One region of the Sphingomonas sp. CL5.1 genome, then DNA from elsewhere that is predicted to be linked to it. Evidence: riboswitches for the same ligand, from Rfam matches in the RefSeq annotation. Region 1 holds a riboswitch; the other holds the start of a gene.

Region 1 (14,693 bases):
TGATCCCGGCCTTGCCCAGCGTGACGAGCATCGCCTCGGTCAGATAGGGAAGGTCCGCCAACGCATCCTCGACGCCGAGCGCGCGGCGCTCCTCGCGCGCGGCGGCCTCGCGGCGCTCCAGCGCTTCCTGCGCGCGGCTTTGCAGCTCCTGCGCGAGATCCTCGTCGAAGCCCTCGATGCCGGCCAGCTCGTCCAGCTCGACGTAAGCCACTTCCTCAAGCTCGCTGAAGCCCTCGGCCACGAGGAGCTGCGCGAGCGTCTCGTCCACGTCCAGCTCGTTCTGGAACAGCTCGGAATTGCGGACGAATTCCTGCTGGCGCTTCTCGCTCGCGTCCGTCTCGGTGAGGATGTCGATCGCCTTGGCGGTGAGCTGCGAGGCGAGGCGGACGTTCTGGCCGCGGCGGCCGATCGCCAGCGAAAGCTGGTCGTCGGGCACCACCACCTCGATGCGGTCCTCTTCCTCGTCGATCAGCACGCGGCTGACGTTGGCGGGCTGGAGCGCGTTGACCACGAAGGTCGCGGTGTCGGGGGACCAGGGGATGATGTCGATCTTCTCGCCCTGCATCTCCTGCACCACCGCCTGCACGCGGCTGCCCTTCATGCCGACGCAGGCGCCGACCGGGTCGATGCTCGAATCATGGGAGATAACGCCGATCTTGGCGCGGCTGCCCGGATCGCGCGCGGCGGCCTTGATCTCGATGATGCCGTCGTAGATTTCCGGCACTTCCTGCGCGAACAGCTTCTTCATGAAATCCGGGTGCGCGCGGCTGAGGAAGATCTGCGGTCCGCGATTCTCGCGCACCACCTTCAGGATCAGGCTGCGGATGCGATCGTTGACGCGCACCACCTCGCGCGGAATCTGCGCGTCACGGCGGATCACGCCCTCGGCGCGGCCGAGATCGACGACGACATGGCCGAACTCGACGCGCTTGACGACGCCGGTGATGATCTCCCCGGCGCGATCCTTGAACTCCTCATATTGCCGCTCGCGCTCGGCGTCGCGGACCTTCTGGAAGATCGTCTGCTTGGCGGCCTGCGCCTGGATGCGGCCGAACTCGATCGGGGGCAGCGGATCGACCAGGAAGTCGCCGACCACGGCGCCTTCCTTCAGCTTCTGCGCGCCCTTCACGTCGACCTGCTTGTAGATGTCGTCGACCTGCTCGACCACCTCGACGACGCGCCACAGCCTGAGGTCGCCGTTGTTCGGATCGAGCTTGGCGCGGATGTCCATCTCCTGGCCGTAGCGGGTGCGCGCCGCGCGCTGGATCGCATCCTCCATCGCCTCGATGACGATCGCCTTGTCGATCATCTTCTCGCTGGCGACAGAATTCGCGATCGCGATCAGCTCCGCCCGGTTGGCGGTGACGCCGGTGGCCATTAGTTGGTTTCCTCTGCTTCGATTTCTTCTTCCGCGCCCTCGGCGGAGAGCGGGACGGTTGCCTTGATGAGCTTGTCGGTCAGCACCAGCTTCGCGTCCACCACGCCGCTGAACGGGACGCGGGCGACCGTGCCGCTTTTCTGCTGGACGATGACGATCGTCTCGCCTTCCACGCCGGAAAGCTCGCCCTTGAACTGCTTCTGACCGTCGATCGGCGCATCGAGCACGATCCGCGCCTCATGCCCCGCCCAGTCGGCGAAATCCCTGAGCCGGGTCAGCGGCCGGTCGATGCCGGGGGAGGAGACTTCCAGCCGATAGGCGTCCTCGATCGGATCGGTCTCGTCGAGCATGTCGGACAGGCGGCGCGACAGCTCGGCGCAATCTTCGATGGTGAGCTGGCGCGTGTCGGGGCGCTCGGCCATCACCTGCAACGTGCGCTCGTCGCCCTTGCCAAACAGCCGCACGCGCACGAGCTCGAAGCCCAGCGCGGTCGCCTCGGGCTCGATCAATCGGGTCAGTGCGGCGATATCCGCCATGGATGCTCCAGATATGCGTTGTTGCCGCCGCGAGGGCGAACCCCGCAGCCTCTTCATCTCGCGATGTAGAGAAAGCGAGGGCGATATATGACGAACGCGCACGCGGCGCAAGCTGGCAACCGCGCGGGCGTTATTGTGTTAAGCGACGTGACGATGATCGACGGGAGAGCTCCATGATTCGCCGCCATTCCCTCGCCCTGGCCCTGCTGGTCGGCACGGCCTGCTCGGCGCAGCAGCCCGCCAATCCGTCGGCGGCGGAGCAGGGGCCGCAGGGGCCGCAGCCGGCCGGCGCGAACAATCCGGTGCCGAAGGATTCGCCCGCCGAGCCGTCGATCAGGAACGTCCCCGCGACCACCGGCCACGCGAATCTCGCGCTCACGCCGCCACCCTTCACCGTCACCGAGATCGGCCGGTTCGATCAGCCAGTGGCGCTCGCGATGCTGCCCGGCGGGGCCGCGCTCGTCACCGAGAAGCCGGGGCACCTCAAGCTGCGCGCGGCGGACGGGAAGGTCACCAATGTGACGGGCGTGCCGGCGGTGCAACTCAGCAGCCAGGGCGGCTTGCTCGGCGTCGTGCTCGCGCCGGACTATGCGACAAGCCACGCGATCTACCTCAGCTATTCCGAGCCGCGCCCCAATGGCGGCGCGAGCCTCGCGCTGATGAAAGCGGTGTTCGACGGCGCGGCGCTCACCGGCCAGCGCGTCATCTGGCGCGCCGGATCGGACGGTCCCGGCGGGCAGTTCGGCGGGGCGATCGCCTTCGCGCCGGACGGCAAGTCGCTGTTCCTCTCCTCCGGCGAGCGTCAGCGCTTCATGCCGGCGCAGGACCCGGAACAGGCGCTCGGCAAGATCCTGCGCCTGACGCTCGACGGGGCGGCGTGGCCGGGTAACCCGCAATATAAGGCCGGCGGCGTCCGCGCGCAGACCTGGACGCTCGGGCACCGCAATCCCTACGGTCTCGCCTTCACGCCGGACGGACGCTTGTGGGAAGTGGAGATGGGGCCGAAGGGCGGCGACGAGCTGAACCTGCTCCGGCCCGGCCGCAACTACGGCTGGCCGATCGTGTCGAACGGCGACAATTATTCCGGCGCGCCGATCCCCGATCATCCCTCGAAGCCGGAATTCGCCGCGCCGGAATTGTGGTGGTCGCCGACGATCTCGCCTGGCGGGCTGATCGTCTATTCCGGCGCGATGTTCCCGCAATATAAAGGCTCGCTGATGATCGCGGGCATGTCCGGCAAGACGCTGGTGCGGGTTACGCTGAACGGGGCGAAAGCGACGCCCGCCAACCAGTGGAACATGGGTTTCCGCGTGCGCGGGCTGGCGCAGGCGGCGGACGGCGCGATCTGGCTGGTGGAGGATGGCGGACGCGGTGCCGAGGGACGGCTGTTCCGCCTTTCGCGGAAATGAGCGGGCGGTCGCCGAAACGCGATTGACTCTCCGCGTCCGCGCGGTCACAGCCTTGCGCGCATCGTGACCCGGGCAACCGGCAAGGCACGCGCGGGAGAGAGCCTCCGAACCCTTCCTTCGAGGATCGGGCAAGAGGCCGCCGAAGGAGCAACCGCCCCGGAATCTCTCAGGCAGAAGGACCGCGCGGGCCAAACGATACTCTGGAAAGCAGGCGCGCTTTCAGCCCGCCTCACCGAAGGGGTAAGCCCCGCGCGGCGCGCGGCGTGAAGCTCTCAGGTTCCGTGACAGAGGGGGTGAACGGATCGACCGCGGGGAGCGTTCCCGCGTTCATCGCCCTTTCTGCCGGAAGAAGCCCCGTGAACGACACCACCCGCCGCGACGACGATTTCGAGGAACCGCCGATCCAGACGCTGCCGCTCGATGCATGGCATCGCGCGAAGGGCGGCCGCATGGTCGAGTTCGCCGGCTATCACATGCCCGTCCAGTATGAAGGCATCATGGCCGAGCATCTGTGGACGCGCGAATCCGCCGGCCTGTTCGACGTGAGCCACATGGGCCAGCTCACCTTCACCGGCGAAGGCGTGGTCGCGGCGCTGGAGGCGCTGATGCCGGCCGATATCGCCGGCCTCGCCTTCAATCGAGCGCGCTATTCGCTGCTGCTCGACGCGGCGGGCGGCATCCTCGACGACCTGATGCTGACGCGGCAGGCGGACGACCGCATCTACATGGTCGTCAACGGCGCGACCAAATATGACGACATCGGCCATATCATCGAGCATCTGCCCGACGAGGTGACGCTCAACCTGATGGACGATCACGCGCTGCTGGCGGTGCAGGGGCCGAAGGCGGTCGATGCGCTGGCGCGCATCGTTCCCGGCGTCGATGCCCTGGTGTTCATGCAGGCCGCGCCGTTCGAATGGCAGGGGCATGGCCTGTGGATCAGCCGCTCCGGCTATACCGGCGAGGACGGGTTCGAGATTTCGGTGCCGGCCGACGCCGCCGAGGCGCTGGCCGATGCGCTGGTGGCGCAGCCGGAGGTCAGGCCGATCGGTTTGGGCGCGCGCGATTCACTGCGGCTGGAGGCGGGGCTGCCGCTCTACGGCCACGACCTGTCGCCCGAGACGACGCCGGTGATGGCCGATCTCGGCTTCGCCCTGTTCAAGCGCCGCCGCGAGGCGGGCGACTTCCCCGGCGCCGAGCGCATCCTGCTGGAGCGCGAGAACGGCCCGGCGGCGAAGCGCGTCGGCCTGCTGGTCGAGGGGCGCCAGCCGGTGCGCGAGGGCGCGTCGGTGCTCGATGCCGACGGCAGCGACGTGGGCAAGGTCACGTCCGGGGGCTTCGCGCCCACGGTCGGCGCGCCGATCGCGATGGCCTATGTGCCGCCCGCGCTCGCCGCGCCCGGCACGCATATCCAGCTCACCCAGCGCGGCAAGGTCCACAATGCGACCGTGATGCCGATGCCTTTCGTTCCCCACCGTTACTTCCGAGGAGTGAAGTGAGATGAGCCGTTATTTCAGCGAAGACCATGAGTGGATCGACGTCGACGGCGAGGTCGGCACCGTCGGCATCACCGACTATGCGCAAGGCCAGCTCGGCGATATCGTGTTCGTCGAGGTGCCGGAGGAAGGCAAGGCGCTGTCGAAGAACGACGACGCGGCGGTCGTCGAGAGCGTGAAGGCGGCGAGCGACGTCTATGCGCCCGTCTCCGGCACGGTGATCGAGGGCAATCCGGCGCTGGCCGACGAGCCGGGCCTGGTCAACACCGACCCGGAAGGCGAGGGCTGGTTCTTCAAGATCACCTTGTCCGACCCGTCCGAGCTGGACGGGCTGATGGACGAAAGCGCCTATGAGGCGTTCGTCGCCAAGCTGTGATCCGGCGATGACCCTTTCCCCCACCTCCGACTGGAGCCCCGCGGCCTATGCCGCCAACGCCGCGTTCGTGCCGGCGCTGGGGCAGCCGGTGGTCGCGCTGCTCGCGTCGCGCGCGGGGGAGCGGATTCTCGACGTCGGCTGTGGTGATGGCGTGCTGACGGCGGCCATCGCCGCGACCGGCGCGGAAGTGGTCGGGGTCGATGCCTCGCCCGCGATGACCGCCGCGGCGCGCGAGCGCGGTCTCGACGCGCGGGTGATGAGCGGCGAGGCGCTGGACTTTTCTGCCGGGTTCGACGCCGCTTTCTCCAATGCCGCGCTGCACTGGATGCGCGATGCCGGCGCGGTGGCGCGCGGCGTGATGCGCGCGCTGAAGCCCGGCGCGCGTTTCGTCGGCGAGATGGGCGGCGGGGGAAATTGCGCCGCGTTGTGGGAGGGCATCGACGCGGAGCTTGCCGCGCGCGGCCATGCGATCCCGGACAGCGCGCGGCACTGGTATCCCTCCGTCGAGGAGTTCACCCGCGTCTATGCCGATGCCGGCTTCACCGACATCGCTGCCACGCTGATCCCGCGCCCGACGCCGCTGCCCGGCGGCGTGACGGGCTGGATCGCCACCTTCATGACCGGCGCGTTCGACGCCGCCGGGATCGACCCCGCCGACCTGCCCGCGATCGCGGAGGCGATCGAGGCGCGGCTCGCCGACCGGCTACGCGGGCCGGACGGCGCATGGGTCGCCGATTACGTCCGCCTGCGCTTCACGATGAGAAAGCCCGACTGATGCGTTACTTGCCCCTTACCCAGCCGGACCGCGCGGCGATGCTCGCCGCGATCGGCGCGTCCTCGATCGACGACCTGTTCGTCGACGTGCCCGAAAGCGTCCGCCTCGCCGGCCCGATCGCCGGCCTGCCCGGCCATGCCAGCGAACTTGCGGTCGAGCGCCACATGTCGGCGCTGGCGCGCAGGAACATGGCGGCCGGCGACGGTCCGTTCTTCCTCGGCTGCGGCGCCTATCGCCATCATGTGCCGGCGAGCGTGGACCATATCATCCAGCGCGGCGAGTTCCTGACCGCCTACACGCCCTACCAGCCCGAGATCGCGCAGGGCACGCTCCAGATGCTGTTCGAGTTCCAGACGCAGGTCGCGCGCCTGCTCGGGACCGATGTGGCCAACGCCAGCATGTATGACGGCTCCACCGCATGCTGGGAGGCGATCGGCATGGCGCGGCGCATCACCAGGCGCGGCAAGGCGATCCTCTCCGGCGGCCTCCATCCGCATTATGTGTCGGTCGCCAGGACGATGGCGAAATATACCGGCGATGCGCTCGACGTGTCGCCGCCGGTGCTGACCGCCGAAACCGATATCGACGCGCTGATCGCGAAGATCGACGGCGACACCTCGTGCGTCGTGGTGCAATATCCCGACATTCTCGGTCGCATCGCGGACCTGCGCCCGCTCGCCGACGCATGCCACGCGCAAAAGGCGCTGCTGGTCGCGGTGGTGACGGAGCCGGTGGCGCTCGGCGCGATCCGCTCGCCCGGCGAGATGGACGCCGATATCGTGGTGGGCGAGGGCCAGTCGCTCGGCGTCGGGCTCCAGTTCGGCGGGCCCTATGTCGGCCTGTTCGGCTGCAAGGACAAATATGTCCGCCAGATGCCGGGGCGGCTGTGCGGCGAGACGGTGGACGCCGACGGCCGGCGCGGCTTCGTGCTGACGCTCTCCACGCGCGAGCAGCATATCCGGCGCGAGAAGGCGACGTCGAACATCTGCACCAATTCAGGGCTTTGCGCGCTCGCCTTCTCGATCCACATGACCTTGCTGGGCGAGGCGGGGCTGCGCGCGCTGGCGGCGGCCAACCACGCCGGCGCGGTCGTCGCGGCGGAGCGGCTGGCGAAGGTGCCGGGCGTGCGGCTGGTGAACGACACCTTCTTCAACGAGTTCACGCTCGATCTGCGCAAGGAGGCGCGCCCGATCGTCCGCGCGCTGGCGGAGAAAGGCGTGCTCGCGGGCGTCTCGCTCGGGCGGCTCTATCCGGGCGTCGAGAGTCTCGCCAACGGGCTGGTCGTCGCGGTGACGGAGACGACCACGCCGGAGGATGTCGAAACACTCGCCAACGCGCTCGAGGAGGTGTTGGCATGACCGCGATCAACCAGAGCGGCTGGCGTCCGACGACGCCTGCGCAGGGCGGCAACGCCGGGCCCACCTTCACCGGCAACAAGGCGTTGATGCTGGAGGAGCCGCTGATCTTCGAGATCGGCGGCAGCGAGACGACCGGCGTGGAGATCGCGCCGCCCGCCACCGCGACCAGCCGCCTGGGCGGCCTCGCGCGCTCCGCGCCGATCGGCCTTCCCGGTCTCAGCGAGCCGGAGACGGTGCGGCATTACACCCGCCTCAGCCGGCAGAATTACGCGATCGACCTCGGGCTGTTCCCGCTCGGCTCGTGCACGATGAAGCACAACCCGCGCCTCAACGAGAAGATGGCGCGGCTGCCGGGCTTCGCGGACGTCCACCCGCTCCAGCCGATCGACACGGTGCAGGGCGCGCTGGAGGTGATCCAGCAGCTCGCGCACTGGCTGGTGACGCTTACGGGGATGCATTCGGTCGCGATGAGCCCGAAAGCGGGCGCGCATGGCGAATTGTGCGGCATCCTCGCGATCAAGGCGGCGCTGGAGAAGCGCGGCGAGGGGCATCGCAAGGTGATCCTGGTGCCCGAGAGCGCGCACGGCACCAACCCCGCCACCGCCGCCTTCGCCGGCTTCTCGGTGGAGAATATCCCCGCGACCGAGGAAGGCCGCGTCGATACGGCGGCGCTGAAGGCGCGGCTCGGGCCGGACGTTGCGGGGGTGATGATAACCAACCCCAATACCTGCGGCTTGTTCGAGCGCGATCTCAAGACGATCTCGGAAGCGGTCCACGCGGCCGGCGGCTATGTCTATTGCGACGGCGCGAACTTCAACGCGATCGTCGGCCGGGTGCGGCCGGGCGACCTCGGCGTCGATGCGATGCACATCAACCTGCACAAGACCTTCTCCACCCCGCACGGCGGCGGCGGGCCGGGGTCCGGGCCGGTGGTGTTTTCGGAGCGGCTTACGCCGTTCGCGCCGCTGCCGTTCGTCGAGAAGCAGGGCGATCATTTCGTGCTGGTCGAGGAGGAGACGGCGCAGGATCATCACGCCGACAGCTTCGGCCGGATGACCGCGTTCCACGGCCAGATGGGGATGTTCACCCGCGCGCTCACCTATATCCTCAGCCACGGCGCGGACGGCCTCAGGCAGGTGGCGGAGGACGCGGTGCTCAACGCCAATTACGTGCTGCGCAGCCTTGAGGACGTGCTCGACGCGCCATTCGCCGCATCGGGGCCGTGCATGCACGAGGCGATCTTCTCGGATAAAGGCTTCGCGGAGGGCTTCTCGACGATCGACGTCGCCAAGGCGCTGATCGACGAGGGCTTCCATCCGATGACGATGTATTTCCCGCTCGTCGTCCACGGCGCGATGCTCGTCGAGCCGACCGAGACCGAGAGCAAGGCGACGCTCGACCAGTTCATCGGCGCGCTGCGCTCGGTGGCGGAACGGGCGCGGGCCGGCGACGAGACGTTGCGCACCGCGCCGCATTTCGCGCCGCGCAACCGGCTCGACGAGACGCTGGCGGCGCGCAAGCCGAAGCTCGTCTGGCAGGAGCCGGAACCGGCGGCGGTCGCCGCCGAGTAGCATACCCGCAATTCGGCGCCGGCCCGTTTCGGGCTGGCGCCGTGGCGCGCTTCGTGCCAACCCGTTCTTCTAAAAAGCGGGAGAGGGTAATGGCGGTAAGCACGCGCATCACGGAAATGCTGGGGATCGAGAAGCCGATCATCCAGGCGGCGATGGGCTGGATCGCGCGCGCGCAGCTTTCCTCCGCCGTGTCGAACGCGGGCGGCATGGGGATCATCGAGACCTCTTCGGGCGAGCTGGACGCGGTGCGCGAGGAGATCCTCAAGATGCGCGAGCTTACCGACAAGCCGTTCGGCGTGAACGTCGCGCAGGCCTTCGTCCGCGACCCCGACATCATCCGTTTCGTGATCGATCAGGGGGTGAAGTTCGTCACCACCTCCGCCGGCGATCCGATGAAATATACCGCGATGCTGAAGGAGGCGGGGCTGACCGTGTTCCATGTCGTCCCCAATCTGGCGGGCGCGTTGCGCGCGGTGGAGGCGGGCGTGGACGGCCTGATCGTCGAGGGCGGCGAGGGCGGTGGGTTCAAGAATCCGAAGGATGTCTCCACCATGGTATTGGTGCCGCAGGTGGTGGAGGCGGTCGACGTGCCAGTCGTCGCGGCCGGCGGGATCATGGACGGCAGGACGATGGCGGCGGCCTTCGCGCTCGGCGCCGAGGGCGTGCTGATGGGCACGCGCATCCTCTCCTCCGCCGAAAGCCCCGTGCACGGGAACTGGAAGCAGGCGATCCTCGACGCCGATGCCACGGATACGGTGTTCCTCAACCGCAAGGGGCCGGGGCCGGCGCTCCGCGCGCTGCGCACCGGGCGGTCGACGCGGATCGCGGCGGAGGGCTCGCCCAATATCTTCGGCGAGTTCGCCGACACGCGGAAGGTCTATTTCGAAGGCGACCTGGAGGCGGGCATCGCGCTCACCGGGCAGGTCGCCGGGCGCATCCACGAGGTGAAGCCGGTCGCGCGGATTTTCGAGGAGACGATACGGGAATATAAAACGGTGGTCGCGGGCCTGCCGCGCGGGTGATGCGTGCATGGCCGATCCCGCGCGTTATCGGGGTGCTGTTCGGTGCCTTGTGGGGTGTGATCGGCACACTGGCGCTGTCGCTGCCGTATCCGATGCGGGCCATTGCGGGCGGAGCGGTGACGCTGATCGCGGCAGGGCTGCTGGGCCGCCTGTGGCTCCGCGCGCAGATACGTGGCGAAGGCAATGCGCTGTTCCGCCGTCGCGCCTATCTGCTGGCCGTGGCGTTCGAGATCGCGGCGATCATGCTCGCCTCCTCGCTGCTGCCGCGTTTCGGGTGGGGGGATTATTTCCTCTGCGCGGTCGGGGTGATCGTCGGGCTGCACTTCATCGGCCTGTGGCGGGCGAGCGGCGCGGCGCGCTTCCTTTATATCGCGCTGGCGATGTGCGTGATCTCGATCGGCGCGATGCTAGCGCCGCTTGCGTGGCGCGACGCCTCGCTCGGCTTCGGCAACGCGCTGGTGCTGTGGATCGCTGCCGGGCTGCCCTGATCTATCTCAATCCCACCCCGCCAGTTCGGCGAGCCACGCCGCCGCCGTGCCGTCGCTCGGCGCGCGCCAGTCGCCGCGCGGGCTGAGCGCGCCGCCGGACGACACCTTCGGCCCGTTGGGCAGCGCCGAGCGCTTGAACTGGCTGGTGCGGAAGAAGCGGTGGAGGAATTTCTCCAGCCACCCCCGGATCGTGTCGAGGTCATAGGCGACGCGCGCCGCCGCCGGCACGCCCTCCGGCCAGCGCCCCGCTTCCGCGTCGCGCCATGCGTGCCATGCGAGGAACAGGATCTTCGACGGCGCGAGGCCGTAGCGGATCACATGATGCGCGAAGAAATCGTTGAGCGCATAGGGGCCGATCCGCGCCTCCGTGCTCTGGATCGCGCCGTCCGCGCCGGCGGGCACCAGCTCCGGGCTGATCTCGGTGGTGAGGATCGCCTCCAGCACCGTATCGGTCTCCGGGTCATATTGGTCGGTCGCGATGCACCAGCGGATCAGGAACTGGATCAGCGTCTTGGGCACGCCGGCGTTGACGCCGTAATGGCTCATCTGGTCGCCGACGCCATAGGTGCACCAGCCGAGCGCCAGTTCCGACAGGTCGCCGGTGCCGACGACGATGCCGTCGCGCTGGTTGGCGAGGCGGAACAGATAGTCGGTGCGCAGCCCCGCCTGCACATTCTCGAACGTCACGTCATAGACCGGTTCGCCGTTCGCGAAGGGATGGCCGATATCCTCCAGCATCCGGCGCGCGGCGGGGCGGATGTCGATCTCCTCCGCCGTCACGCCGAGCGCGTGCATCAGCCTCCACGCGTTGCCTTTGGTGCCCTCGCTGGTGGCGAAGCCGGGCATGGTCACCCCGAGGATATCGCTCCGCGCGCGCCCGAGCCGGTCGAGCGCCTTGGCCGCGACGATCAAAGCGTGGGTGGAATCGAGGCCGCCCGACACGCCGATAACCAGCCGTTTCGCGCCGGTCGCTTCCAGCCGCTTCGCCAGCCCCTCGACCTGGATGTTGAAGGCTTCGTAGCAATCGGCGTCGCGCTTCTCCGGCGTGTTCGGCACGAACGGGAAGCGACGCAGCGCGCGGCGCAGGCCGACGTCGGCGAAATCGGGCCGGTGCGCGAAGCCGACGCGGCGGAAGCGCGTCTCCGGGTGGCCGGCGAGCGCGGCGGCGTCGTTGAACGTGCCGAAGCGCGTGCGCTCCTGCATAAGCCGCTCGCAATCCACGTCCGCGATGCACAGTTCGGGATCGTGCCCGAACCGCGCCGATTCCGCGAGCAACTCGCCAAGCTCGTGGATCGTGCCCTGACCGTCCCACGCGAGGTCGGTGGTGCTCTCCCCCGGCCCGGCGGCGGCATAGACATAGGCGCAGAGCGCGCGCGCCGATTGCGCCGCCGACAGCATCGCCCGCTCGCGCGCCTTGCCGATCGTGATGTTCGAGGCGGAAAGGTTGCAGCACACCAGCGCCCCGGCCAGCGCGCCGGGCGTCGACGGCGGGGTCGGCGCCCAGTAATCCTCGCAGATCTCCGCGTGGAACACGAAGTGCGGCAGGTCGCTGGCGGCGAAGATCAGGTCCGTGCCGAACGGCACCTCATCCCCGCCGATCGCGATCGTCAGCCCGGCGAGGCCCGCGCCCGACGCGAACCAGCGTTTCTCGTAATATTCACGGTAGTTGGGCAGGAAGGACTTGGGCACCACGCCCAACACGCGCCCGCGCGCGATCGCCACCGCGCAATTGTAGAGCCGTCCGTTGCGCGCCAGCGCGGCGCCGACCAGCAGCACCGGCGTGAGGTCGCGCGTCGCTTCCGTCACCGCTTCCAGCGCGGCCAGCGTCGCCGCCTGCTGCGCGGATTGCAGGTGGAGGTCGTCGATCGCATAGGAGGTGAGGTTCAGCTCCGGAAAGACGACGAGATCGACCGCCTGGTCGTGCGCGCTGTGCGCCAGCGCGATCGCCGCCCGCGCGTTGGCGGCGGCGTCGCCGACCGAGGCGCGCGGGGTCGCCGCGGCGACGCGCAGCAGGCGATGGGCGTGGATTGAACGGAATGCCGGCTTCATCTGTCGCCGGTCTAACGCGCTTTGTACGTCCGCGCCATGCTTCGGCGCTTTTCGCGATGGGTTGAAAGCGATAGTGAGGGTGTCGATGGACGACCCGCCGACAGACGCGCGCAGGGTTGCGCGGCAATTCGCCGGTTGCGGCGCATTGGGCGAGATGATGCTGGCGAAGGACTGGTCGTCATCGCCGCTCGGCCCGATCGGGCATTGGCCGCCGGCGCTGGTCAACGCGGTCGCCCTGATGCTCCCCGCCGCCGCCGAGATCGTGCTGTTCTGGGGGCCGGACTATGTCGCGCTCTACAACGATGCCTATGCGCCGACGATCGGCGACAAGCACCCGGCCGCGCTCGGCCGCCCGGCGCGCGAGGCATGGAGCGAGCTGTGGGATGACCTCGAGCCGCTGCTCGCGCATGTCCGCGAGACCGGCGAGACGTTCCGCGCGAAGGACCGCCCCTTCTATATCGAGCGCGCCGGCTACGGCGAGGAAGTGTTCTTCGACGTATCCTATTCCCCGGTCCGGGAGGATAGCGGCGAGATCGGCGGGGTGCTGTGCATCGTCTCCGAAACCACCGCGCAGGTGCGCGCGGCCCGCGCGCTGGCGGACGATCGCGCGCGGCTGGCGCAGATGTTCGAGGAGGCGCCGGGCTTCATCGTCGTGCTACGCGGCCGCGACCATGTCGTCGAGCTGGCCAACCGCGCGTTCCGCGACCTGATCGGCGAGCGGGAGGGCGGCATCGTCGGGCGCGCCGCCCGCGACGTGCTGCCGGAGATCGCGACGCAGGGCTATCTGGAACGGCTGGACGCGGTGTGGGCGAGCGCCGAATCCTATCGCGAGAATGGCTCAGCGGCGCGTTTGCGCCGTCGACCGGGCATGGAAGCGGAGACGCGCTACGTCGATTTCCTGTTCCAGCCGCTGGTCGACGCGACCGGCGCGGTGACGGGGGTGTTCGTGCAGGGCACAGACGTCACCGATCGCCACAGCGCCGAGCGGGCGCTGGCGCTGAGCCGCGAATCGCTGGAACTGGCGGCGGAAGCGGCGGGGATCGGCACCTGGGACATCCATTTGCCCGAGCGGCAGAGCCTGTGGTCCGACCGGGCCAAGGCGATCTACGGCTTCGCGCCCGATCATCCGATGACGCTGGACGATTATTACGCCCATCTCCATCCCGCCGACGAGCAGGCGGTCCGCGCCAGCCTTGAGGCGACGGTGGACCCGGCGCGGCGCGAGCCGCTCGACGTCGAGTTCCGCGTCCGGCGCGCCGACGACGGCGAATTGCGCTGGCTGGCGGCGACCGGGCGCGGCATCTTCGAGGGCGACCGCTGCGTCCGCGCGGCCGGCACCGTGATCGACATCACCCGCCGGCGGCAGGAGCGCGAGGCGCTGCGCGAGAGCGAGGCGCGCTTCCGCAACCTTTCGGATTCATTGCCCGCGCTGGTCTGGCAGACCGACGAGAAGGGCGAGATCGTCTTCGCCAACCAGTTCTTCGAGACGTTCCTCGGCGTATCCCCGGCGGAGATCATCCGCGAAGGCTGGACGCGGCTCTATCTGCCGGAGGACCGCGCGATGATGGCGGCGATCCGCGCGCAGGCCGATGTCGAGCGCCGGCCGATGGGCGGCGACCTGCGGCTGCGCACCGCGCGCGGCGAATCGCGCTGGGTCCATGCGGAGGCGCGGCCGCGCCTCGTCGACGGCGCCTATCGCGGCTATATCTGCTGCGCGGTGGACGTGAGCGAGGCGCATCTCGCCGGCGAGGCTTCCGAGCGCCGCGTCGCCGAGCGCACCCGCGAGCTGACCGAGCAGATCGCCGAGCGCGAGCGGGTTGAGGCCGCGCTCCACCAGATGCAGCGGCTGGAGGCGGTGGGGCAGCTCACCTCCGGCGTGGCGCACGATTTCAACAACCTGCTGACCGTCGTGCTCGGCAATGTCGCGACGCTGGAGCGGACGCTGGGCGATACGGCCGACGCGCGCGACCGGCAGCGGCTGGAGCATGTGCGCATGGCGGCCGAGCGCGGCGCGGCGCTGACGGCGCAACTGCTCGCCTTCTCGCGCCGCCAGCGGCTCGAGGCGAAGGTGGTCGAGCTGAACCAGACGATCGCGGGGATGCGCGAGCTGATGGAGAGCACGCTCGGCCGTGCGATCACCATCGACATGCGGCTGGCGGACGAATTGTGGCACGCGTTGGTCGATCCGACGCAGTTCGAGCTGGTGGTGCTCAACCTCGCGATCAACGCGCGCGA
Region 2 (14,693 bases), 470 kb from region 1:
CTAAAGATGCGCGCCTGTAGAAGAAGGCTCCAGCCGCTTGAAGTCTCTCGGCTTCTTTGATTTTCATGATCGCGAAGACAATGTTGGCTTCGGGCGTCCAAGCGATCCGAGCTGCACCAGATCGCATCAGTATTGCAGTTAGTTCCGCCGCAAGCCTGTTAGCCTGCCTCGCCCACTTCCGCCAATTGTCTTCTGAAAGATAGGTTTCGAGCTGGGCAGAGATGAAGCGGGACTTTGAGAACAGATGCCCGGCCTGCTTTTGTGCATAAATCATATGTTCCGCATACCGAGGATTGAATACGAGGAGCGCTTCGGCGCACCAGCAGCCATTCTTGCTCGCACCGAAGGAGAGCATGTCGACGCCCTGCCTCCATGTCATGTCGGCGGGTGTGACATCGAGAGCGACGAGAGCGTTTGCAAACCGAGCCCCATCCATGTGGACCGCGATATTCCTCTTTCGGGCTATGGACGCGATTTCAGCAATCTGATCGAGCTGATAGAGGGTGCCCCACTCGGTCGCCTGTGTAAGCGTAACTGCTGACGGCTGACCGACGTGGACAAAGCCCTCCGGCAGTCGGCCGAGCGCAGCAGCAAACTTCTCAGGGGCAATTTTGCCCAGCGCGCCTTCGACAGGGGTGATCCGCAGGCCTCCGCCGATCTTCTCGATGGCTCCACATTCTTCTTCGAACATATGCGCATTTGCATGGCTGAACACCACGCCGCCGGGGCGACCAGCTGCCGACATCGCAAGACTGTTGGCAGCGGTGCCGGTTCCCACGAGAAACATCTCGAGATCGTGCTCGAATATCTCCTGGAAGCGATGGACGAGCGATCGATCGAGTTCGGAATTGCCATATGCGGCGGCGAAGCCGTCGCAATGGTCGACGAGAGCCTGAGCCACTTCAGGAAGGGCGCCCCCCCAGTTATCGGAAGCGAAATGCATCGGTCATATCTCCCTGGCCAAGCGATCGATCGTGCGTACGAGGGCCATCGGCTCCTGCGGTACGATATCTCCTCAGTGGCTTCTTCGGATCAGATCGGCCGCCCGTTCGCCAATCATGATGCACGGTGCATTTGTATTCGCGCTAACCAGCGTCGGCATGATCGAGGCATCCGCAACGCGAAGACCGGTGACGCCCTTGACGCGCAACTCCGGATCGAGAACCGCTGTCGGCCCAATTCCCATCGCGCAAGTGCCAGTCGGGTGGTACATCAGGAAGGCGCTCTGACGGATATACTCGATCCAATCAGCGTCGGTTTCGACCTGCTTTCCGGGTAAGCGTTCACCTTTGTCATATTCACTGAATGGCTTGGAACGGAAAATCTTGCGCACGATCCGGCATCCTTCGATGAGCTGCTTGATCTCATCATCTCCGCCGAGCAGCTCATGTTGGATAATCGGCCGCTCACTTGGATCGGTGGAGCGGAGCAGCAACTGACCGCGCGTCTCGGGCCGGCAGATGTTGATGGCAACGCCAATTGCCGCACGCTTGTACAGGTGTACGCCGTCCGGCGTGAAGTCGTACGCGATCGGCGAGAACGACAGTTGGATGTTGGGCCACTCGAGATGGTCTCGCGTGCGAATGAACGCGAGAGCGGAGGCAACGCATGCCGTGGCTGGCCCTCGCCCAAACAAAGCGAAGTTCAAGCCATGCTTGACTATCCTGGCGACGCTTTGCACTTCGACATTGAGGCTATCGATGCCGACATGGGTCGACATCAACACTCCGGGATGTTCCTGCAGATTTTGCCCCACTCCCGGGGAATCGACGACAACAGGGATGCCATGCTCGCCAAGATGCTTTGCCGGGCCAATGCCCGAGAGCATCAATATTTTCGGCGACGACAACGCGCCGCCGCAAAGAATGACCTCCTTGTTTGCCAAGTAGCGAACCGTGCGCCCGTTCTGAACGCCTTCGACGCCGATCGCGCGGCCTTTCTCGATCAGTACCCGACTGACCATGAAATGCGTCTCGACCTTCAGATTGGATCGGCGCTTCGCCTTGGCCAGATAGGCGCGTGCCGTTGAATGTCGCCAACCCTTGTTCTGGGTGGCTTGGCAGGGGCCGATACCCTCTTGCTCGGCACCGTTGGTATCCGGATTGTGCGGAATCCCCGCACGTACGCCAGAAGCGATGAATGCGTCGGCCAACGTGGTCGATAGGCGGGCATTCGATACGCGCAGAGGGCCCTTGTCGCCGCGAAAGCGCGAGCCGCCGTTTTCGTTCGTCTCGGCCTTGTTAAAGAACGGAAGCACGTCGTCATAGGACCAGCCCTTGCAGCCGAGCTGAGCCCATTGATCATAATCGCCGCGATTGCCGCGAACATACATCATCCCGTTGATCGACGAGCCGCCGCCGAGGACTTTGCCGGCCGGCCACATGTCTGCTCGATCGTTTCGTGAGGCATCCGGTTCCGCTTGATAGAACCAGTTGTACTCAGGATTCATGATCGCTTTGATCGAGCCCGCCGGAATCCGAATGAAAGGCGAGCTGTCCCACCCGCCGGCTTCGAGCAACGCGACCTCAAAACGCTTCTCTTCGCTTAGCCGAGATGCGACCACCGCGCCACTCGAACCGCCCCCAACGACGATAAAGTCCGTAGTTCTAATATCTTGCACAATGCCCTCCATGTGAAGGCCGCTCTAGCGCACCTCGGAAAGTTGGACTTTTGCGGTAGTCGCAAACAGATTTGGCGCTTGGGCCGATCTGCGATGTCGGCGGTGGCTAGCGATCCAGCGGCGCGAGGCAGCCAATTTGCTCCACGGCCATCCGACGGCTGTAGCTGGAGAGAGCGTCAACGCCGAACTCGATTCCGTAGCCGGACTGACCGGCAGGCTCCAGTGGAAGCGCCAGACCAGTCGCCGAGTCCTGACCAGCGACGGACTTGATCTTCAAATGACCGACGCAGAGTTCCTGCCGTAACATGTTGGCTCGAGCCAACTCGCCGGTCCAGAGCGTCATCGCCAACCCGTAGCCGCCGAGGCCGGCCAGTCTCACGGCATCGGAGATGCTATCATATGGAACGACTGCAAGGATCGGACCGAAATATTCATCTCGCAATATCGGCGATGTTGGGTCATCCGCTCTGACCACTGTCAGCGAATGATTCAGCATGTCGTGCTGCACGGGACGACCATCGCGGATGACTTGTTCGCCGCGACCGAGGGCCATGTCGACTGCCGATCGGATCCTGTCCGAATGAGCCTTGGACGCCAAGGGCCCGAATTTTGTGTTCGGCTCGAGAGGATCACCCGGCAAGAAATCTGCTGCAGCGGCTACGAGAGCGTCCGAGAATTGGTCAATACGATCGCTTGGGACGAGGATTTTTGAGCGGGCGACGCAAAGCTGACCGCTATTTGCATATGCTTCCGCTACAGCGTCGATGGCTATGCCCTGATAGTCGGTCATGTCGTCAAGAACCACGATCGCGTTCTTTCCTCCGGCCTCGATGATAGCAGGCACGAGCCGCTCGGCCGCGAGCTTGGCGACAGAGCGGCCCGTCTGGGTCGAGCCCGTGAAGGCAAGCATTGCAACCCCGGGATGGCTGCAGAGCGCTGCGCCCGTCGCCGCTCCGCCAGGGAGGACAGACAGCAGACCGACGGGGATGCCCGCCTCTTCGGCGAGGGTGCCAATCAGTATCGCGGAGCGGGGCGAAATCTCGGACGGTTTCAGCACCATGCCATTGCCGGCCGCGAGTGCTGGCCCAACTTTCATGGCGGCGTTTATACTTGGGTAATTCCACGAGACCATCGCGCCAACGACACCGTAGGGCACTCTCAGCGACAGAGAGATCGCCTCGCGCGACGACGCAATGACTTCTCCGCAAGCCTTGTCGATTGCCTGAGCGTACCAGCGCACAATGTGAGCGGCAACGCAGGCTTCCATCGTCGCAACGGCTATCGGTTTGCCCATGTCGACACAGTCGAGCATGCCGATGCGCTCGGCGGCGGCCTCTATTGCGTCGCCCCACCGCAGCATCGCCATTCGCCGTTCACTCGGCGCGAGCCGGTGCCACAAACCAGCAGCTCGACCCGCTGAACCGACGGCCCGCTCGACATCAGCGTGTCCGCCGGCGCGAAACTGAAGGGCTCTGTCCGGAGCGGTCGGGCTCGTCCAGTCGATGACTTCGCCGCTCATCGGGGTCAGGCTCCCGATAATTCCATCAAAGCTCGTCATGTCGATCTCGGTCACGGCAAATCCTTTGACAGCGAAGCAGCGTTTCGCTGCGGGCCGACGCTCCTTAACAAGGACACGATTCCTGAGTGGTCAAAGCCGCCGGCCAGTGAGGCCGGCGGCGGATGTTCACCAGCTGTAGTTCAGCTTCACGCCAAACTTGCGAGGTGGAAGCACCGAGGCGCGGGTGAACGGTTGGAACGGCGGTGCGAACCGGCGTGTAATGTTGAAGTTGTCCGTCACATTGTCGACGTAAACGGTCAGCTCCCATCGGTCTCTCTTCAGACTGGCGCGGAGGTCGAGCTGGTCATAGGATTGAACCTGCAGGATCGGATCAAACGGAGGAGCCCCGTTACCGGAATAATACGGCCCCACATAACGATAGTCGGCTGCGAGATTGAGTTCAGTGTCACCGATCGAGACAGTGTAATCTGCGCCGCCTGAAGCAGTCCACTTGGGGACATAAGGCAACGCATCGCCGGTCAGATGGGATCCTACCGGGCTCGTAATAGAGGTGAAGCGCGCGTCGGTATATGCAGCGTTCCCGCGAATCTTGAATCCGCGGAACGGCATGGCGGTTGCTTCGAACTCGAACCCGCGGTTACGGGAGGCACCGACATTGGCAGTGACACCGACAGGGAGACCGGTGACCGGGCTGATGGCAACAGAAGCCAGCTGCATGTCGTCCACCTGAACGATGAAACCAGCAACGCTGGCGATCAGGTGTCGGTCAAAGAGCGACGCTTTCAGCCCCACCTCATAATTGGTCGACTTTTCGTTGTCGAAAGCGATCCCAACGGCTGCACTGCTACCCGGATATTTGTCAAAGCCGCCTGAGCGATAACCTCGCGACACAGTCGCGTAAGTCATGACATCAGGCGTCCAGTGAACGGAGAATGAAGCGGACGGCGAGAAATTGCTGAAGCTTTTTGACGTGACTCCGCTGAACGCGTCGTTCGCGCCCACAGCCGGCACGATCACGACGCCCTGCTGGAATGCCCGCGTCCGCTCCCAGCCATATCGCCCGCCGACAGTCAGCTCGAAGCGATCGTTGAACTTGTAGCCGACTTGACCGAAAGCGGCCCAGCCGCGACGCCGCAACCTCGTCGCTTCCCGCACGTCGTTGGCGGGATTGAAAATCGGCGGAAAGGCGCAGATCGTACAGCCAGACAAGGCGAAATTGCGGTTCTGTTCGTGGATATCCTGAAAGGCGTACAATCCGCCAAGCCATGTGAAAGACCCGCCGCTCCTCGACTCGAAACGAAGTTCTTCGGAGAGTGCTGACTGGGTCGTGCGCTGGTCCTGAAAGTTGTCGGGGTCCGAATATCCATCAAAGTCGTACCAGAATTCGGTCTTTACGTGCTGATATCCGGTGATCGACTTGATCGTAAACGCCGGAAGATCGTACGACATGGTTAGAGAGCCGCCAAAGCTCGTGTCGGGCGAGACAACCTTGCGATCATCGAGTGTGGCATAACGCTTCGCGCCGTCGTCCACGACGCCGTAACCGAGATAACCGTTTCTGTTGCGAGAACCATCCAGTCGGAGAATGATCTCGAAGTCTTCGGTGGGCAATGCGCGAAGCACGAAGCGCCCGGCCAGGCTGCGAAGCGTATCCTGATCCTTGTCGATGGTCAGGTTGTGGATGTAGCCATCGGTGCTGTAATATTGACCAGAAAGGCTAGCGAAGAGCTTGTCCTCCACCAATGGGCCGCTGAAACTCGCGCCGAGGCGAACGCTATTGAAGTCCGCATATTCTGCGCGCAGCTTCCCACGAAAGGTGCCGTCGGGCTTCGCGGTCACAATGTTCAGTGCACCGCCTTCGGTGTTTCTGCCAAAAAGGGTACCTTGCGGCCCACGCAAAACCTCGATGCGCTCCAAGTCGAGGAAGCCAGTGTCGAATGCCAGGCTCGGTTGATAGACGCCATCGACGAAGGTTCCGACAGCGGGATCGTTGGATGCCGCCGCTCCGACGCCGCGAAGTACGAGATAGGTCTGGTTGGGAAGCGGCCCGAACGCCTGGTTCTGGCTGGTGAAGAGGCTCGGAACCGTCCCGATCAGGTTTGTCACATTGTCGATGCCCTTCTGTTCGAGGGCAGCTCCGCCGATCGCCGAGACCGCCACCGGGATATCCTGGAGGCGTTCTTCGCGCTTGCGGGCGGTAACGACAATGTCGAGCGATCCGCCCGATGAGGACGCGGAAGAATCTTGAGGCGCCTCGGGTGTCGCCTGCCCGAAGGCTGGCGTCGCCGATCCGGCCAGAACAGTAGCGGCAAGCAGGGCCGCTACCGACCCGTTCGTTCTATTCGACCGAGACATAAACCCCCCTTATTATTTGCTGGAAGGAGCCGTACGCATGCCGCGCCAGCTGCCTGTCCAACTTCATAAGGCGAACGTCCTCCTCGCTGCTTTTGCCAATCTCTCTTCAATCATTGCACTTATGTGAAATACCTTTGCCGCGTTGCGCGGGCAATGATCAGTCCTTCGCGAACAGATTTGCCTCTTCGATGCCCGCAAGTGCACAAGCTTCGTCATTGTCCGAGGTGTCGCCGGTAACGCCGACGGCACCCAGTGTCTGGCCGTCGCTGTCAACCACGATCACTCCTCCGGCGGCCGGCACCATACCGAGAGGCGCTATGCCTACGAGCGAGTTGAAAAATGTCGGTCGTTCGGCCGCGATCGCCGCGATCGAGCGGGAAGAGACGCCGAGATTCAAGGCGCCGGCCGCCTTCGCGATAGCAATTGCTGGTCGAAGATGCGACGCGCCGTCCGCTCGGTGCAGGACTATTGTATGACCTCCCGGATCGAGCACGGCTACGCATAGCGGCTTCAGTCCTTTTTCGGCACCGGCCTTGAGAGTGCGAAGTGCAATATTCTGGGCTTGCTTCAAGCTTAGGATCATTCTCGAAATCCTTCTGATGAATAATGTGGATCGAAGCTACGCGGCGAAGTCGCTGTCCAGGCGCATGGCGATCATCTCGGCAGTTGCAGCGGAAAGCGTCCAGCCAAGATGGCCGTGGCCGGTGTTGTAGTAGACGCCACGCACTCTCCCCGGCCTGACAACAGGCAGCATATCGGGCGTCATGGGGCGCAGGCCTGCCCATGGGGTGACGCTGTCAGTATCCATTTTGGGGAACAGGCGTTCCGACCAGCGCAGCAACGGGCGGATCCGGTCAGCGCGAATATCTAGGTTGAACCCATTGAACTCTGCGGTGCCGGCCACCCGGAATCGATCTGGACCGAGGCGGCTTGTGACGATCTTCGCAGCGTCGTCGAGCAGGCTGACACTCGGTGCAGCTGTTCGGCTCTGCTCGTCTCTCAAGTTTACAGTGATGGAATAGCCCTTCACCGGATAAATGTTTACTTTCTCGCCGAGCTTTCTGGCGATTTCTCGGCTTTCAACCCCTGCGCAGACAACGATGGCATCAGCTGTCTGAGAGGCGATCGGCCGACCACTCTCGTCATCGGTCAAGCTGATGGTACAAATCCGGTTCTGTATCTCCACTCGCCGGACAGCAGCTCCAAACTTGAAAATCACGCCTCGGCGTGCACACGCATCTGCGAGCCCGCGTGTGAACTTGTGGATGTCGCCCGTGGCGTCCCCCGGGGTGAAGAATCCGGCGTGAAGAGCGCCTTGCAGGCTCGGCTCGATCGCGCGCATTTCTCCAGCTGACACTGCGTGCCTTTCGAGCCCGCCCTTGAGGAGGAGGGCGTTGCCCACTTCGGCAGCACGAAACTCCTGTTCATTGTGGTAGAGATGAAGGATTCCGCATCGCTTCAGATCGAAATCGATGCCCTCTGCTTCCGCAATGGTGAACATATGCCTTCGCGCGTCGAGTGCGAGACGAACGGTCGCGATCGTGTTTCTTTCGTGCCGAAAGATATTGCCGCAAAACTCGGCGAGCCACCCGTATTTGTGAAGGCCGGGCTTGAGGTTCAGCAACAACGGCGCGTCATTTTTCAAGAGCCATCTCATACCCTTTGCGATGGTGGCCCAGCTGTTCCAGACTTCGGCATTGCTTGCGGAGAGCTGGCCACCGTTGGCAAATGAGGTGACCATCGCCGGATAGCGGCGACGATCGTAGACGGTGACTTCATGACCGCGGACAGCCAAGCTGTAGGCGGTTGTTACGCCGGTAATGCCGGCGCCGATGATGCTAATACGTGCCACTGGGAGCCGCTCCCCAAAAGGTGGTGGATGCGCCCCATCTGTCCGCTGTGCCTGAGATCGCTATCCCGTCGGCGGGCACCCAGGCGGGCGCCACTCTCCAGATATCTTGATGCCCTGCGGTCCTTTTGCCTGAGAGTTTCCGGGGCGGTTGCTCCTTCGGCGCCGGCGAACGGTCTCTCCCGCAATGGCAAGTCTGGCCTGCCTGGAAATGTGCGCTCAAGTCAATTCGGACGACCGAGAATGACGAAACCGCAAACGTCCTTCACATATCGTCAAAAGCAGCAGCTCCATGCCGATGCGAAGGATAAGGTTCGAAGGAAAATTCCGAACAGTTCCGAGGCTTATAATGCTTTCAAAAATTCGAGGCAGCGCGTCCGAAGCGCTTGAGGGTTTGCTGTTCGACGGAATGTCGATCATGTCGGGTGGCTTTGGCCTTTGCGGAAACCCGGAGAACCTTATCGCGGAGCTTTATCGAAGCGGTACCCGAGGGCTTACAGTGATTTCGAACAACGCGGGCGCAGAAGGCTTTGGTCTGTGGCAGCTGCTGCAAAGCAGGCAGATCAGTCGCATGATCGCATCGTATATTGGCGACAATCGTCTTTTTGAGCGGCAGTTCCTGGATGGTGACATCGAACTTGAGCTGAATCCGCAAGGTACGTTAGCCGAGCGCATTCGCGCCGGCGGCGCCGGCATTGCGGCATTCTATACCCGGACCGGGGTAGGAACCGTCGTCGCGCAAGACAAGCCTGTCGAAACTTTCGACGGCGATGAATATATTCGAGAGCGCTGGCTGAAAGCTGATCTTTCGATAGTCAAGGCTTGGCGGTCTGATCCCGAAGGCAATCTGGTTTTTCGAAAGACAGCGCGGAATTTCAACCCGATCATGGCGACAGCCGGACGGGTGACGGTCGCCGAGGTCGAGGAGATCGTGCCAGCTGGCGCCATCGACCCGGATGAAGTGCATACGCCCGGCATTTACGTCGATCGGATTGTTCGAGCGACGGGCCTCGAGAAGAAGATCGAAAAGCTGACGATTCGCGCTCGGGAGCCTGCATGATGGCTTGGTCGCGCGATCAGATGGCAGCGCGCGCTGCTCGAGAACTCAAGGACGGATTTTACGTAAATCTCGGAATCGGCATCCCTACGCTGGTTGCCAACCATGTCCCCGAAAACGTGACCGTCACGCTGCAAAGCGAAAATGGCATGCTCGGAGTGGGCCCTTACCCGTTCGCTGATGAAGCTGATGCAGACTTGATCAATGCCGGCAAGGAGACAGTCACCACGCTGCCGACTTCGAGTTTTTTCTCGTCTGCCGACAGCTTCGCCATGATCAGGGGCGGGCACATCGACATGGCCATCCTGGGAGGCATGCAAGTCGCGTCGAATGGCGACCTCGCCAACTGGACCATTCCGGGCAAGATGGTGAAGGGGATCGGAGGAGCGATGGATCTGGTTGCAGGCGTCAAGCGGGTGGTGGTCGTCATGGATCATACGTCCAAGGATGGCGCGCCCAAGATCGTCCAGAAATGTACTCTGCCCCTGACCGGCAGGTCGGTGGTTGATCTGATCATTACGGACCTCGGGGTGATGGAGTTAGACCCGCAAGCCGGAGTGCTTGCGCTGCTCGACATGGCACCATCCGTCTGCGTCGAGGAAATCGCTTCCAAGACGAATGCCCCTCTCTTTCTGGGCAAGCTCCGGGAGAATTGCCTGTGACAACGGACATCGCATATGCGCCTGACGACGCGGGCTTGCCACCACTCCTCTACCCAGAGTATCGCTCGACCGGATTGCGTAGTCCGCGTCACCCCTTGGTCAACGCTCCGCAGACTTTGACTGAGGTGAGCGGCCCCAGCGGTTGCTGGAGCGCTCTTATGGGTCAAGCCGAGGTAGACCTAACGTCGCAACATGGATCTGCTCCCCATGGCCAGCGCATCCGCATCTCTGGCAGGGTGCTGGATGACAGTGGTCGTCCGGTACCAAACACCATCGTCGAAATCTGGCAGGCGAACGCGGCCGGGCGGTATATCCATCGCAACGATAATTGGGACGCGCCGCTCGATCCGAACTTCACCGGAGCTGGTCGGGTGATTACCGATGATCAGGGCTGGTATTCCTTCACGACCATCCGGCCCGGAGCTTACCCTTGGGGTAACCATCACAATGCATGGCGCCCGGCTCATATTCACCTGTCGTTGCTTGGCCCCGCCTTCGCCACTCGTCTCGTCACCCAAATCTACTTTCCTGACGATCCATTGATCGAGATCGATCCGATCGCGAATGCGGTTCCGATGCCGTATCGCAATCGCCTCATCTGCCGGTTTGATATCGACACGACCATCGCCAACTGGGCGCTCGGATACCGTTTTGACATCGTGCTGAAGGGGGCAATGCAGACGCCCTTCGAGGGTACTGCCAATGGATAACGACTTGGAAAAGCGTAAAGCGTCTGCGCGGTTCGATAACCAGGATCCTCGATTATTCGGTCAAACTCCTTGGCAGACTGTAGGCCCCTTCTTCCACTACGGTCTGCCTTGGAAAGGCGGCGCTGACTTGGTGGGACTGTCAGATCTGGGAGCCCGACCGGAGCTCTTCGCGGATGATCACTATGTTCTGAATCGCCCGACGCGAACGGGCGCTCCCAGAGGGGATGTGATAGACATTGCTGGCCAGATTCTCGACGGAAATGGCGACCCGATTTCAGACGCATTGGTAGAAAGTTGGCAAGCCAACGCGTCGGGAAGATATTCCGGAGGGGCGGATAAGCGAGCCGAAATTCCACTCGATCCGGAGTTCATAGGGTTCGGCCGATGCGCTACCGACGAATCCGGCGTGTATCGCTTCCGCACTGTTTTCCCGGGCCGCGTGCCCGGACCAGGCAATTCGCTCCAAGCTCCCCACATCGCGTTATCGATCTTCGCGAGAGGGGTGCTGCGAAGACTTTGCACACGCCTGTATTTCGACGGCGCAGAAGGCAACGACACAGATGCCATCCTCTCCCTTGTGCCATCGGACCGTCGATCGACGCTTGTTGCGCGCCAGCGCGATGATGGAGTCTGGTGGCTCGATATTCACATCCAAGGTGATGCAGAGACGGTCTTCTTTTCGCTGTGAGCAGGCTCCTTCACGATCGTTCAGCGACAACGCCGGCGATGCTGGCGGTCTATGACGACCGCTCGACCGTCAAACACGCCCTGGAATTTGAGGCTGCATTGGCGCAGGCTCAAGCCGCAGAAGCGATCATCGAGGAACGCGTCGCCGATGAGATCGGCGCCGTCTGCGCGTCGCTCGCCATCGACCCTCAAATCCTCGCCGACGAGGCTGCGTTCGCAGGTACGCTCGCGATACCGCTGATCGGCAGGATCCGTTCGGCGATGGCGCCAGAGACGGCGATGGCGGTCCACAAGGGCGCGACCAGTCAGGACCTGGCTGACACGGTGATGATGATGCAGGCGAGAGAAGCCTCCGCATTGCTGATCGACGATGCCGATCGTCTCGACCTTGCCCTGACAGCCTTGGCGGAAAACTATCGCCGCGTGCCTGCCGTAGGCAGGACGTTGATGCAGAATGCGATGCCAATATCTTTTGGACTGCGGATCGCCCAATGGCGTGCGGGGATCGCCGAGGCAGCGGCGCGCATGCGAGCCGACGCCGGCGCGTACATATGCGTTCAGCTTGGCGGGGCCTCGGGGACGCGGGCAGGCATGTCGGGCAGAGGCTCTGCGGTCGCGCGCCGGCTATCCAGCGCGTTGCAGCTGAAACCTGCGCCTCCTTGGCATAGCCGCAGAATCGCCGTGGCCGCGATCGGCACGAGCGTCGGCATCCTGGTTGGCACCGTTGGCAAAATGGCAAAGGATATCGCCTTGCTGTCGCAGGACCATATTCGGGAAGCTCTTGAGCCGGTCGTCCCGGGCCGTGGCGGGTCCTCTGCGATGCCGCACAAACGGAACCCGACAGGCTGCCAAGTCGCTCTATCCGCTGCGCATCGCGCGCCCGGACTGGTTGCCACATTGCTGGGGGGCCTTCCCCAGGAACAGGAGCGGGGGCTCGGTGGATGGCAGACAGAGGCTTCAATTCTGGCGGATCTCTTTTCCATCGCCGCCGGAGCAATAGGCTCGATGGTCGTTACGATCGAAGGCCTCCAAATCGATGGAGATGCCATAGCTTGCAATCTCGCGGCTTCCGCCTTGGGGAATGACATAGGCGAAAGCGAAGGCATCGTCCGCGAACTTCTAAACCTCTGACGAGGGATATCGATGCCGTTCACAAAGCATAACGGGGTCCGGTTATACTGGAAGGAGCAAGGCTCCGCAGAGTTGCCAGCCATCGTCCTGATAAACTCAATCGGTACCGACATGAGCTTGTGGGACAAGGCGCTTCCTCATCTCCTGCCGCATTATCGGCTTATACGCCTTGACAACCGTGGTCATGGCGCTTCGGACGCGCCGGGGGGCGACTACAGCCTTGATGTGCTCGGTTCAGACACCGTCGCGGTGATGGACGCAGCGAATGTAGAAAAGGCGATCATTGCTGGGATTTCTCTCGGCGGGATGATCGCCATGGATATGGCGATCAACCATCCTCGGAGAGTGGCAGGCCTTGCATTGATCTGTACCTCCGCCACGATGGACAAGGCGATTTGGACAGACAGGGTCGCAGCCGTCCGGTCCAACGGCACGGAAGCCATCGCAGATGCCGCGATAAATCGCTTCTTCTCGCCGAAGTTCATCGAGAACCGTGCCGCAGAGGTGAGCTCGGCGTGGCGGGCGCTCGTGAACAGCTCCGACACCGGATATGCCGGCTGTGCCGCAGCAATTCGCGACATGGATATCGCGGACCGTCTCGGCGCCATCGCCGTGCCAACGCTCGTCATCACCGGAGACGATGATATCTCCACACCGTTTCTTGGACATGGGGAATTCCTGGCAGCAAGCATTCCCGATGCAAAAGCGGTGCGCCTCAAGACCGGGCATCTTCCCGCTATCGAGGATCCAGCAGCATTGGCATCGGCAATCGTTCGATTCTTCGGCACCAAATCGACTGTGACATCCGCCAGAGACATCCTTTTCGAGGCCGGTCTGGTGACACGGCGCGCAATTCTTGGCGACGAATGGGTAGACAGATCGCTCGCCGGACGCACTTCTTTCAACGAAGACTTTCAGGCTATGATCACCCGTATCGCTTGGAACGAAATATGGAGTCGTCCCGGCCTTGACGAGCGGACGCGGCGATTGATCGTTGTAGCCACAACTGCGAGTCTCGGAAGATGGGAAGAATATGCCCTTCACGTGCGCGCGGGGCTGGCTCAAGGAGGGTTCACGCAGGACGAACTCAAAGAAGTGCTGATGCAAATCGCCATCTACGCAGGGGTCCCCGTCGCCAATACCGCATTTGGTGAAGCTACCAAGATCATTTCCGAGATCGTTTAGCCAGACGTATCGAGAACGATCTGTTCTCATGAACGAAGACGATCGAATAACATCTATCTCGTTTGGAAGAGGACTGACCGAAGCCCACGGGCTAACCCGCTCGGAAAAATCAGCGCGCTGGGAAACATGCAGAGAAACGATCGGAAGGACGCATTGAACTCCGGAAGGGAGGTGGCCGCTGGCGTAATCCTCTTCTGGTTTGGAACAATGGTTTATGGGATCCTGCCACTCTACATCGGCACGCAGGCGCCACGATTGGCCTTGTCCCCCAATATGGCAGGATATATCGGGACGGCTTACCTCTGTGGGTTTGTGGCGAGCACCGCTTCAGCCGTCTGGTGGATTCCACGGTTCGGAATCCGCAAACTGTCCGCTATCGCCGGTATGATATCGCTCGCCCTGATAGGCACGAGCGGGCTTATCACCGATGTTGCCGTTCTTTACCCCTCGCTTTTTGCAGCCGGCCTCGGCTCCGGCGTGATCTATGCTATCGCGTGCCGCATAATCGGAAGCTCTGGTGATCCGGACCGAAACTTCGGATTTGGGACTGGAGGCCAGGTCGCAACGGTGGCTATCGTCATGGCCACGGCGACAGCTTGGGCCATTCCTTCGGCGGGCATGCCAGGCCTGACTTTCCTGACCGCGATCGCCATGCTTCTCTTCTTGTCGTGCGTGCCTTTCCTGCCCGGCCGCATCACGCAGTCCTTCGACGAACCCGCCGCGCACAGGCATGACGGCAGCTTGGCCAGTATTCTAAGCCTGCTTGCCATGCTCTTCCTGTTCGGCGGTGGAACGAGCATCTGGATCTTTGCGCAGCAGATCGGAGTTTCGCACGGCAACTCCCTTTCGGCGACGGGGTATGTTCTTTCTTTTGCCCTCATTGCCAACGCCGCTGGATGCATCGCGGCGTCGTGGATC

What was found. A riboswitch is a leader RNA that binds a small molecule or an ion and turns the genes downstream of it on or off. The one in region 1 is predicted to bind glycine.
Region 2: linked by a shared signal. The riboswitch ahead of F9288_RS01430 (D-amino acid dehydrogenase) and the one ahead of gcvT (glycine cleavage system aminomethyltransferase GcvT) in region 1 are both predicted to bind glycine.

The regions. Positions count from the first base shown of each region.
Region 1 is NZ_CP050137.1:4,271,260-4,285,952, reverse strand. It holds gene nusA (transcription termination factor NusA) at 1-1,378, opposite strand, end outside; gene rimP (ribosome maturation protein RimP) at 1,378-1,914, opposite strand; gene F9288_RS20475 (PQQ-dependent sugar dehydrogenase) at 2,088-3,323, shown strand; glycine riboswitch at 3,405-3,515, shown strand; gene gcvT (glycine cleavage system aminomethyltransferase GcvT) at 3,680-4,822, shown strand; gene gcvH (glycine cleavage system protein GcvH) at 4,824-5,195, shown strand; gene F9288_RS20460 (class I SAM-dependent methyltransferase) at 5,203-5,970, shown strand; gene gcvPA (aminomethyl-transferring glycine dehydrogenase subunit GcvPA) at 5,970-7,328, shown strand; gene gcvPB (aminomethyl-transferring glycine dehydrogenase subunit GcvPB) at 7,325-8,899, shown strand; gene F9288_RS20445 (NAD(P)H-dependent flavin oxidoreductase) at 8,941-9,921, shown strand; gene F9288_RS20440 (hypothetical protein) at 9,921-10,409, shown strand; gene F9288_RS20435 (NAD(+) synthase) at 10,416-12,458, opposite strand; gene F9288_RS20430 (PAS domain S-box protein) at 12,544-14,693, shown strand, end outside.
Region 2 is NZ_CP050137.1:298,279-312,971, reverse strand. It holds gene F9288_RS01455 (low specificity L-threonine aldolase) at 1-943, opposite strand, end outside; gene F9288_RS01450 (GMC family oxidoreductase) at 1,016-2,632, opposite strand; gene F9288_RS01445 (aldehyde dehydrogenase) at 2,727-4,193, opposite strand; gene F9288_RS01440 (TonB-dependent receptor) at 4,305-6,494, opposite strand; gene F9288_RS01435 (heme-binding protein) at 6,652-7,077, opposite strand; gene F9288_RS01430 (D-amino acid dehydrogenase) at 7,114-8,346, opposite strand; glycine riboswitch at 8,454-8,538, opposite strand; gene F9288_RS01425 (CoA transferase subunit A) at 8,693-9,403, shown strand; gene F9288_RS01420 (3-oxoacid CoA-transferase subunit B) at 9,403-10,062, shown strand; gene pcaH (protocatechuate 3,4-dioxygenase subunit beta) at 10,059-10,772, shown strand; gene pcaG (protocatechuate 3,4-dioxygenase subunit alpha) at 10,765-11,460, shown strand; gene F9288_RS01405 (lyase family protein) at 11,457-12,590, shown strand; gene pcaD (3-oxoadipate enol-lactonase) at 12,603-13,775, shown strand; gene F9288_RS01395 (MFS transporter) at 13,902-14,693, shown strand, end outside.